One region of the Streptomyces sp. NPDC096311 genome, then DNA from elsewhere that is predicted to be linked to it. Evidence: riboswitches for the same ligand, from Rfam matches in the RefSeq annotation. Region 1 holds a riboswitch; the other holds the start of a gene.
The links. Region 1 has a riboswitch for glycine ahead of gcvP (aminomethyl-transferring glycine dehydrogenase). Riboswitches for the same ligand answer to the same signal wherever they lie in the genome.

Region 1 (5,667 bases):
TGACGCTGAGGCGGTGACGGTCGCCGCGCTGGTCGTCGAGCTCGGGCGGTTCGGTATCGAGCCGCGCCATCTGCGCGCGATGAAGGCCGCGGCCGAACGCGACGCGGGGCTCGTGGACCAGGTGGTGGCCCCTTTGCGGCGCCACCGTAATCCGCAGACCAGGGCGCACGCCGAGGCCCGTACGAAGGAGCTGGCGGGGCTCACGGTGAAGCTGCACGCGGCGCTGGTGCAGACCGCGCTGGGCGTCCGGCTGCCCTGACCCGAAGTGCCGCCGGGCGTCCGGATCGGCCCCGCGTTCTGTGCCCGACTACCCAAACATCCCGGGCACGGCCTAGGGTTGCTGTGTGAACGAGCTCGATGTCGTAGGTGTCCGGGTCGAAATGCCCTCCAACCAACCGATCGTGCTCCTGCGTGAAGTGGGAGGCGACCGCTACCTCCCCATCTGGATCGGACCGGGGGAGGCGACGGCGATCGCCTTCGCCCAGCAGGGCATGGCCCCCGCGCGACCGCTGACCCACGACCTGTTCAAGGACGTGCTGGAAGCCGTCGGCCAGGAGCTCACCGAGGTGCGCATCACTGATCTGCGCGAGGGGGTCTTCTACGCGGAGCTGGTGTTCGCCAGCGGGGTCGAGGTCAGTGCCCGTCCGTCCGACGCCATAGCGCTGGCGCTGCGCACCGGGACGCCGATCTACGGCAGTGACGGTGTGCTCGACGACGCCGGCATCGCGATCCCGGACGAGCAGGAGGACGAGGTGGAGAAGTTCCGCGAGTTCCTTGACCAGATCTCGCCCGAGGACTTCGGGACCAACAGCCAGTGAGGGACCGATCGCCCGAAGGCGGGCGGTCGGACACCCGGGCTCGGGAGCAGGCAGTGGCGCACACCCCCTGGCAAGCCGCTGGATCGCAGGACTCCGGTGCGGCAATTGCCCGTGGCCCGTGTGGCGCGCTGCGGCCCGCTCCGAGAGCATTCGGCTAGCCTTTCCCCGCGGTGGGACACGGGAAACCACTCCTAGGGTGATTATCACTCGGCGTGCCGAGTGTGGCGATCGTTGACGCACCCCCGGTGACTGCCTACCGTCGAGAGGGCAGGTCAAGGACGGAGGTCGGCGTGAGAAGCAGCGGCGACGGTACGGCTGGGGGTGCCCCCGGACGAAGTCTGGGGGAGAGCGGCCCGTACCCTCCCCCAAGCTCTCGGCTCAGCTCGAGCAGGGGGTACCCCCATCACGGCAGCGCGGCCGATCACGTTCCGCAGCGGCCGACAGCGGTGTCTGGTGAGTCCGGTGAGGGTGGGGCGGCTGCCGAGGAGATCGGCTACCGCGGTCCTACGGCGTGTGCCGCCGCGGGCATCACCTACCGGCAGTTGGACTACTGGGCCAGGACTGGTCTGGTCGAACCGAGCGTGCGGCCCGCCTACGGGTCGGGGACCCAGCGGCTCTACAGCTTCCGGGATGTCGTCGTCCTGAAGATCGTGAAGCGGTTCCTCGACACGGGAGTGTCGTTGCAGAACATCCGCACCACGGTCCAGCACCTCAGGGAACGCGGCTTCCGGGACCTGGAGCGGATGACGCTGATGAGCGACGGCGCGACCGTCTACGAATGCTCCTCGCCCGACGAGGTCCACGCCCTGTTGCAGGGCGGTCAGGGCGTCTTCGGGATCGCCGTGGGCGTGGTGTGGCGGGACGTCGAGAGCGCGCTCTCGCAGTTGCACGGGGAGCGTGTGGACACGGGCGAGACACTCGTCGGGCACAACCCGACGGACGAGCTGGCGCGCCGGCGCAATCGGGCCGTCTGAGGTCCGCGGAGGCATTGTCAGTGGTGTAGGGCAGCATCGGACATGTGAGAACCGCGCCTACGATCCTGCATCTCGACATGGATGCCTTCTTCGCCTCGGCGGAGCAGGCAGCCAAGCCGAGCCTGCGCGGGAAGGCCGTCGTCGTGGGCGGGCTCGGACCCCGCGGAGTCGTCTCGACCGCCTCCTACGAGGCACGGGTGTTCGGGGTGCACTCGGCGATGCCCATGGCCCAGGCACGTCGCCTGGCGCCGAACGCCGCGTATCTCGTGCCCCGCTTCACGCTGTACCGGGAGGTCAGCGAGCAGGTGATGGGGCTGTTGGGGGCGTTGTCGCCGCTGGTGGAGCCGCTGAGCCTGGACGAGGCGTTCGTCGATCTGGAGGCGGGAGAGGCGGCCTGGGACGAGGCTTCCGCGCGGCTGGTCGGGGCGAAGCTGCGCGCCGACATCCGGGCCGTCACGGGGCTGACGGGTTCGGTGGGGCTCGCCGCGTCCAAGATGCTCGCCAAGATCGCTTCGGAGCAGGCGAAGCCCGACGGTCTCGTGGTCATAGAACCTGGGACGGAACGCGCGCTGCTGGGGCCGATGTCGGTGCGGACGCTGCCGGGCGTCGGGCCCGCGACCGGGGACCATCTGCGCCGGGCCGGGATCACCACGGTCGACGAGATCGCCGAGGCGGGCGAGGACGAACTCGTACGGCTGGTGGGGAAGGCGCACGGGCACGCGCTGTACGCGATGGCGCTGGCGCACGACGAGCGGCCCGTGGTGGCCGAGCGGGAGACGAAGTCCGTGTCGGTGGAGGACACGTACGACGTGGACATCCACGACCGGATGCGGGTCGGCCTGGAGGTGCAGCGGCTCGCCGACCGGTGTGTGCGGCGGTTGCGGGATGCGGGGCTGTCCGGGCGGACCATCGTGCTGAAGGTGCGGAGGTACGACTTCTCGACGCTGACCCGGTCGGAGACGCTGCGGGGGCCGACGGACGACCCCGGCGTCGTACGGGAGGCTGCCGCGCGGCTTCTGGAAGCGGTGGACACGACCGGGGGCGTGCGGCTGCTGGGGGTCGGCGTCTCGGGGCTCGCGGACTACACGCAGGAGGACCTGTTCGCCCAGGCCCAGGCCCAGGCGCAAGCGGAGGCGGAGGCCACCGCGGGGGAGGCGGCGGTGCTGGAGCACCCGGACGAGGAGGGGGCGGAGGAAGTAGCTGCAAAGCAGACGCCGCCTGCAGAGCGCCGGTGGCCTGCGGGGCATGACGTGCGGCATGCGGAGTACGGGCACGGATGGGTGCAGGGGAGTGGGCTCGGGAGGGTGACCGTGCGGTTCGAGACGCCCTACTCCGAGCCGGGGCGTGTGCGGACGTTTCGTACGGATGATGGTGCGTTGGAGTTGGCTGATCCGTTGCCGTTGGTGAGGGGGGCCGTGTGCGATCGCCGTAGGGGGTGAGGTCGGCGCTGCGGGCGGTATGTGGCTGGTCGCGGCCACGCGGCGGAGCCGCATGACGTCAGAGCCCCGCGCCCCTGGAGGGGCGCGTCAGCGGGGCGCAGACCGAGAAGTCACCCTTCGTCCGTGCCTGCCAGGCGGCCGAAGTCGCGGTCCGGGGGTGGGGGCGGGGGTGTCACGTCCAGGCCGTAGTGGTGGTAGAGCTGGAGTTCCTGTTCGGGGGAGAGGTGGCGGCCCACGCCGAAGTCGGGGGCGTCTTTGATCAGGGCGCGGTCGAAGGGGACACGCAGCGTGCCCTCGACGACTTCGCTGGGCTCCAGGGGGACGAAGGCGTCCCTGCTGAACAGGCCCGTCCGTATGGCGGCCCACTCCGGGACGCCGGTCGCGTCGTCGAGATAGACCTCGTCGACCGTGCCGATCTTGGCGCCGTTGCGGTCGAGCGCCTTGCGGCCGATCAGGTTGCGCGGATCGATGTCGGTCTGCACGGTCCCTCCACTCGCTAGCAGCTCATCCGTAAGCACTACAAAAGAGCACATTCGGGAAGGTGGCCACTCGAAAGCTCGTGCGTCGTCCTCGCTGGTAGGCTGGCAAGCGGCTGCTGACCCCGTGCGGGAGAGTCCTCCAGACATCACCGGAGGCGCCGAAGGAGCAAATCCTCCCCGGAATCTCTCAGGCACACGTACCGCACGGACGAGGTCACTCTGGAAAGCAGGGCGGGTGTCGAAGGCCTCCGCCCTCACCGACGGTGAAAGCCGGGTCGCAGCGAGCGGGCGGGCCGGTGAAGCTCTCAGGTTGAGATGACAGAGGGGGAGGCCGTCGGGGTACCCGCGCCGTGGTGCCCCTCGAAGGTCGTGTCAGACCAGGAGGCCTCCGCAATGACCGCCCATCGCATTCCGCTCTCCGAGCTCGAACAGGGAATCCCCTTCGAGCAGCGCCACATCGGGCCCGACCCCGAGGCGCAGGCCAAGATGCTCGCGCAGGTCGGGTACGGCTCGCTCGACGAGCTGACGGCCGCCGCGGTGCCGGACGTCATCAAGAACGCCGAGGCGCTGGAGCTGCCGGGCGCGCGCACCGAGGCCGAGGTACTGGCCGAGCTGCGCTCCCTCGCGGACCGCAACCAGGTGCTCGACTCGATGATCGGCCTCGGCTACTACGGCACGTTCACGCCGCCGGTGATCCTGCGCAACGTCATGGAGAACCCGGCCTGGTACACCGCGTACACGCCGTACCAGCCGGAGATCTCCCAGGGGCGGCTCGAAGCGCTGCTGAACTTCCAGACCGTCGTCGCCGAGCTGACCGGGCTGCCCACCTCCGGCGCCTCGCTGCTCGACGAAGGCACCGCCGCCGCCGAGGCGATGTCGCTGTCCCGGCGCATGGGCAAGAACAAGAAGGGCCTCTTCCTGGTCGACGCGGACACCCTGCCGCAGACCGTCGCCGTCATCGAGACCCGCGCGGAGCCGACCGGCGTCGAGATCGTCGTCGCCGACCTGGGCGAGGGCATCCCGGCCGAGATCGCCGGGCGTGAGATCAACGGCGTGCTGATCCAGTACCCGGGCGCCTCCGGCGCCGTACGCGACCTGAAGCCCGTCATCGAGCAGGCGCACGAGCTCGGCGCGGTCGTCACGGTCGCCGCCGACCTGCTCGCCCTCACGCTGCTCGCCTCGCCCGGTGAGCTCGGCGCCGACATCGCGATCGGTACGACCCAGCGCTTCGGCGTGCCGATGGGCTTCGGCGGCCCGCACGCCGGATACATGGCGGTGCGTGAGAAGTTCGCGCGCAGCCTGCCGGGCCGGCTGGTGGGCGTCTCCGTGGACGCCGACGGACACAAGGCGTACCGGCTCGCCCTGCAGACGCGGGAGCAGCACATCCGCCGCGAGAAGGCGACCAGCAACATCTGCACGGCGCAGGTGCTCCTCGCGGTGATGGCCGGCATGTACGCCGTCTACCACGGTCCCGAGGGTCTGCGGACCATCGCGCGGCGTACGCGCCGGTACGCCACGATCCTCGCCGCGGGCCTGACGGCCGGCGGGGTCGAGGTCGTGCACGGCGCCTACTTCGACACGCTGACCGCGCGGGTGCCGGGCCGCGCCGCCGAGGTCGTGGCGGGCGCGCGCGACGGAGGCGTCAACCTCCACCTCGTCGACGCCGACCACGTGTCGATCGCCTGCGACGAGACCACCGCCCGCAAGCAGGTGGGCGCTGTCTGGACCGCGTTCGGTGTCGACGGTGACATCGAGGCGCTGGACGCCGTCGCCGAGGACACGCTGCCCGCGGCGCTGCTGCGCACCGACGACTACCTCACGCACCCGGTCTTCCACCAGTACCGCTCCGAGACCGCGATGCTGCGCTACCTGCGCAAGCTGTCCGACCGCGACTACGCGCTCGACCGCGGCATGATCCCGCTGGGCTCCTGCACCATGAAGCTCAACGCGACCACCG
Region 2 (5,667 bases), on a different contig from region 1:
GATGATGTTGACCGCCAGCCCGCCCCGTGCCGTCTCCTTGTACTTGACGCTCATGTCCGCGCCCGTCTCCTTCATGGTCTTGATGACCTTGTCGAGGGAGACCTTGTGGGAGCCGTCGCCGCGCATGGCCATGCGGGCGGCGGTGACCGCCTTGACCGCTGCCATGCCGTTGCGTTCGATGCAGGGGATCTGGACGAGGCCGCCGACCGGGTCGCAGGTGAGGCCGAGGTTGTGTTCCATGCCGATCTCGGCGGCGTTCTCGACCTGTTCGGGGCTGCCGCCGAGGACCTCGGCGAGGGCGCCCGCGGCCATCGAGCAGGCCGAGCCGACCTCGCCCTGGCAGCCGACCTCGGCGCCGGAGATGGAGGCGTTCTCCTTGAAGAGCATCCCGATGGCGCCGGCGGCGAGCAGGAAGCGCACGACGCCGTCCTCGTCCGCTCCGGGGATGAAGTTGATGTAGTAGTGGAGGACCGCCGGGATGATGCCCGCGGCGCCGTTCGTGGGGGCCGTGACCACCCGGCCGCCCGCCGCGTTCTCCTCGTTCACCGCCATCGCGTAGAGCGTGATCCACTCCATCGCGTGGGCCAGCGGGTCGCCCTCCGCCCGCAGCTGGCGGGCCGAGACGGCGGCGCGGCGGCGGACCTTGAGCCCGCCCGGCAGGATGCCCTCGCGGGCCATGCCCCGGGAGACGCACGCCTGCATCACACGCCAGATGGCGAGCAGACCCTCGCGGATCTCCTCCTCGGTGCGCCAGGCCCGCTCGTTCTCCAGCATCAGGGCGGAGATCGACAGGCCGGTCTCCTTCGTCAGCCGCAGCAGTTCGTCGCCCGTGCGGAACGGGTACTTGAGCACCGTGTCGTCGAGCTTGATGCGGTCCTCGCCCACCGCGTCCTCGTCGACCACGAAGCCGCCGCCGACCGAGTAGTACGTCTTCTCCAGGACGAGGGTGCCGGAGGCGTCGTACGCGAAGATCGTCATGCCGTTCGCGTGGTACGGCAGGGCCTTGCGGCGGTGCAGGACCAGGTCGTCGTCGAAGGAGAAGGCGATCTCGTGCGTGCTGAGCAGGGCGAGCCGGCCCGACGACTTGATCTGCTCCACGCGGTCGTCGGCGCCCTCCACGTCCACGGTTCGCGGCGACGCGCCCTCCAGGCCGAGGAGTACCGCCTTGGGGGTGCCGTGGCCGTGACCGGTCGCGCCCAGGGAGCCGTACAGCTCCGCCCGGACGGAGGCCACGGAGTCCAGCAGCTCCTCGTTGCGCAGCCGGCGGGCGAACATGCGCGCCGCACGCATCGGGCCCACCGTGTGGGAGCTCGACGGGCCTATGCCGATCGAGAACAGGTCGAAGACCGAGATGGCCACGGGGACTCCTCACAACAGGGGTGGTGCATGGGGGCGGGCGCCGCGCACAGCTCCGGTTCCAGTGTGCGCGGCGTCCCGGTGAATCGTACGTTCCGTGCGAATTTCTGTACGAAAGTGAACTTTCGCAGGAACTGGTGGTGTACTACTTCAGGCCGGGGTACAGCGGGTGCTTGCCGGCCAGGGCGGAGACCCGGGACTTGAGGGACTCCGCGTCGTATGAGGGCTTCAGCGCCTCGGCGATGATGTCCGCGACCTCGGTGAAGTCCTCGGCCTGGAAGCCGCGGGTGGCGAGGGCGGGCGTGCCGATGCGCAGGCCGGACGTGACCATCGGGGGTCGCGGGTCGTTCGGGATGGCGTTGCGGTTGACCGTGATGCCGACCTCGTGGAGACGGTCCTCGGCCTGCTGACCGTCCAGCTCGGAGTTGCGCAGGTCGACCAGGACCAGGTGCACGTCCGTGCCGCCGGACAGGACGTCCACGCCCACGGCCTTGACGTCGTCCTGGACCAGGCGCTCGGCCAGGATCCGCGCGCCGTCCAGCGTGCGCTGCTGGCGCTCCTTGAAGTCGTCGGAGGCGGCGACCTTGAAGGAGACGGCCTTCGCGGCGATCACGTGCTCCAGCGGACCGCCCTGCTGGCCGGGGAAGACCGCGGAGTTGATCTTCTTCGCCAGCTCGGCGGTGGACAGGATCACGCCACCGCGTGGGCCGCCCAGCGTCTTGTGGGTCGTGGTCGTGACCACGTGGGCGTGCGGCACCGGGTTCGGGTGCAGGCCCGCGGCCACGAGGCCCGCGAAGTGCGCCATGTCGACCATCAGGTACGCGCCGACCTCGTCCGCGATCCGGCGGAACGCGGCGAAGTCCAGCTGACGCGGGTAGGCCGACCAGCCCGCCACGATCAGCTGCGGCCTGGACTCCTTGGCGAGGCGCTCGACCTCGGCCATGTCGACCTGACCGGTCTCGTCGTTCACGTGGTACGCGACCACGTTGTACAGCTTGCCGGAGAAGTTGATCTTCATGCCGTGGGTCAGGTGCCCGCCGTGCGCGAGGTTCAGACCCATGATTGTGTCGCCCGGCTTCAGCAGCGCGAACATCGCCGCCGCGTTGGCCTGGGCGCCCGAGTGGGGCTGCACGTTCGCGTGCTCGGCGCCGAAGAGCGCCTTGACGCGGTCGATGGCGATCTGCTCGACCACGTCGACGTGCTCGCAGCCGCCGTAGTAGCGGCGGCCCGGGTAGCCCTCGGCGTACTTGTTGGTCAGGACCGAGCCCTGGGCCTCCATGACCGCGACCGGAGCGAAGTTCTCCGAGGCGATCATCTCCAGGGTGGACTGCTGGCGGTGCAGCTCGGCGTCGACGGCGGCGGCGACGTCCGGGTCCAGTTCGTGCAGGGGCGTGTTCAGAAGCGACATCAGTCAGAAGTCCTTAAGAGCCGGAGAACTCGGTGTACTCGTCGGCGGTGAGCAGGTCGGCCGGCTCGTCCGTGACGCGTACCTTGAACAGCCAGCCGCCCTCGAAGGGGGCGGAGTTCACCAGCGACGGGTCGTCGACCACGTCCTGGTTGGCCTCCACGACCTCGCCGGTGACCGGCGCGTACAGGTCGCTGACCGACTTGGTCGACTCCAGTTCGCCGCAGGTCTCGCCCGCGGTCACCGTGTCACCGACCTCCGGAAGCTGGGCGTAGACGACATCGCCGAGCGCGTTGGCCGCGAACTCGGTGATGCCGACCGTCGAGACGCCGTCCTCGGCGACCGACAGCCACTCGTGCTCCTTGCTGTAGCGCAGCTGCTGGGGGTTGCTCATGGCCTGAATTCTCCTGTACGCGGGGGAGTGCGGATGAACGGGATGACCGAGTGGTCCTGGGATACGAGACGTGACACAGCGGCGTGCGTCACGTGGGCGCGCTGAACGGGGCCCTTTCGACCCCGAAGCTACTTCTGGCGCTTGTAGAACGGCAGCGCCACGACCTCGTACGGCTCATGGCTGCCCCGGATGTCCACGCCGACCCCGGCCGTGCCCGGCGCGGCGTGCGCGGCGTCGACGTACGCCATCGCGATCGGCTTGCCCAGCGTCGGGGAGGGCGCGCCGGAGGTGATCTCGCCGATCACCTTGCCGTCGGCGACGACCGGGTAGCCGGCGCGCGGTACGCGACGGCCTTCGGCGACGAGCCCGACGAGTACCCGCGGGGGGTTCTCCTCGGCGCGGGAGGCGGCCTCCTGGAGCGCGGCACGCCCCACGAAGTCCCCCTCCTTCTCGAACTTCACGACCCGCCCGAGCCCCGCGTCGAAGGGGGTGAGCGAGGTGCTCAGCTCGTGCCCGTACAGCGGCATGCCCGCCTCCAGGCGCAGCGTGTCGCGGCAGGAGAGGCCGCAGGGGACGAGACCGACGGGCGCGCCCGCGTCCGTCAGCGCCTGCCACAGCTTCTCGGCGTCGGACGGGGCCACGAACAGCTCGAAGCCGTCCTCGCCCGTGTAGCCCGTGCGGGCGATCAGCGCCGGGACGCCCGCGACGGTGCCCGGCAGGCCCGCGTAGTACTTCAGGCCGTCCAGGTCGGCGTCGGTCAGCGACTTGAGGATGCCGGGGGACTCGGGGCCCTGCACGGCGATCAGCGCGTACGCGTCGCGGTCGTCGCGCACGAGGGCGTCGAAGCCGGTGGCACGCTCGGTCAGCGCGTCCAGCACCACCTGGGCGTTGGAGGCGTTCGCGACGACCATGTACTCGTTTTCGGCCAGCCGGTAGACGATCAGGTCGTCCAGGATGCCGCCGTCCTCCCGGCAGATCATCGTGTAGCGGGCGCGGCCGACGCCGACGGAGGCGATGTTGCCGACCAGCGCGTGGTTGAGCAGGGTGGCGGCCTGCGGTCCGGTGACCGTGATCTCGCCCATGTGTGACAGGTCGAAGAGACCGGCCCGGGTGCGCACGGCGAGGTGCTCGTCGCGCTCGGAGCCGTAGCGCAGGGGCATGTCCCAGCCCGCGAAGTCGGTCATCGTCGCGCCGAGCGAGCGATGCAGGGCATCGAGCGCGGTGAGACGGGGTGCGTTACTGCTCATCGGTGGGGCTCCCAAGGCATGACGGCGAGGTCGTTCCTCCCCATCTGTCATCGGAACCTGAGAGGTTCATCACGACCCCGCGAACGGAGGTCCTGACTTGCACCTTGGGTGGAGCCACTGGACAGCGGCCCGCTTTTCAGATGTGCCTCGCCCGCGCGGTAACGGGGCCTGAGAGATTCAAGGGAGGGACTTGCTCCTTCGGCGCCCGGGTACCCGAAGGTTCCCGGAACTCTCCCGCGCGGATTCAAGCGGCCGGTATGCAGTTGGCGGGCACATCATCGCACGCGCCGTCCGATCATGGCAGTCCGCATCTGTAACCGGCCTGTGGCAGTCCGCGTACGGAAACGAGAGACACCGCGCATTACCTTCTCTTTACACTCGACGGGGATGGGACTCCAGACCCAAGGGGAGGACGATCACGGTGAACAGGACCACGGCGTACGCCACGACCTCGGGCCTCGCGCTGCCCGAGCAGCCCGGTGCCCCGGCCAGGACCCGGGAGACGTGCGGAGCGCTGCCGACGGCCGTCGTCCGCGACCTCAGAGAGCGCGCGGGACACTCTCCGCACGGTCTGCACTTCGCGGCGGCCGACGTCGTCGTGGTCACCGGATTGCCGGGCAGCGGCAAGTCCACCCTGATGCGCCGCGCCGTCGAGGGTCCGCGCATCGACTCCCAGGACACCCGGGACCGCTGGGACGAGCGGACGGGCGGCCGGCTGCCGTACGCCGTCTACCGGCCCCTCGTCCGCCTCGCGCACTACGCGGGCCTGCGTCGCGCCCTGCGCTCCGGCGCCGGGCTCGTCGTGCACGACTGCGGTGCGCAGGCCTGGGTGCGCCGCTGGCTCGCCCGCGAGGCCCAGCGCCGCGGCGGCACCCTCCACCTGCTGCTGCTCGACGTCACGCCCGGCACGGCGCTCGAGGGCCAGCGTGAGCGCGGCCGGGGCGTGTCGCGGTACGCGTTCGCCCGTCACCGGGGCGCGGTCGCCCGGCTGCTGCGCTCCGTCGAGCGGGGCGACCTGCCGGAGGGCTGCGGCTCGGCGGTGCTCCTCGACCGGGACGCGGCGGACGTACTGCGGCGGATCGGCTTCGGTGGCTGAGGAACGGCCGCGAGTGGCCGAGAGCAGTCGAGAGGGGCCGCGAGCGGTCGGGAAGTCGTACAGGCCCACTAACCTTTCCAGCCAGAACACCAGAACAGTGGTTCACCGCAGGCGGTAGACAGGTAGACAGATGGAAATCCCCGACTTCCCGGACTTCTCGGACTTCCCG

Region 2: linked by a shared signal. The riboswitch ahead of gcvT (glycine cleavage system aminomethyltransferase GcvT) and the one ahead of gcvP (aminomethyl-transferring glycine dehydrogenase) in region 1 are both predicted to bind glycine.

Annotation. Positions count from the first base shown of each region.
Region 1 covers NZ_JBIWFN010000023.1:179,174-184,840, reverse strand. The annotation lists gene ACIRA5_RS43085 (MerR family transcriptional regulator) at 1-259, shown strand, start outside; gene ACIRA5_RS43080 (bifunctional nuclease family protein) at 345-818, shown strand; gene ACIRA5_RS43075 (MerR family transcriptional regulator) at 1,109-1,792, shown strand; gene ACIRA5_RS43070 (DNA polymerase IV) at 1,837-3,231, shown strand; gene ACIRA5_RS43065 (PRC-barrel domain-containing protein) at 3,342-3,713, opposite strand; glycine riboswitch at 3,828-3,923, shown strand; gene gcvP (aminomethyl-transferring glycine dehydrogenase) at 4,104-5,667, shown strand, end outside.
Region 2 covers NZ_JBIWFN010000009.1:384,353-390,019, reverse strand. The annotation lists gene ACIRA5_RS24820 (L-serine ammonia-lyase) at 1-1,359, opposite strand, end outside; gene glyA (serine hydroxymethyltransferase) at 1,502-2,764, opposite strand; gene gcvH (glycine cleavage system protein GcvH) at 2,778-3,155, opposite strand; gene gcvT (glycine cleavage system aminomethyltransferase GcvT) at 3,284-4,402, opposite strand; glycine riboswitch at 4,549-4,649, opposite strand; gene ACIRA5_RS24800 (AAA family ATPase) at 4,818-5,498, shown strand; gene ACIRA5_RS24795 (enhanced serine sensitivity protein SseB) at 5,629-5,667, shown strand, end outside.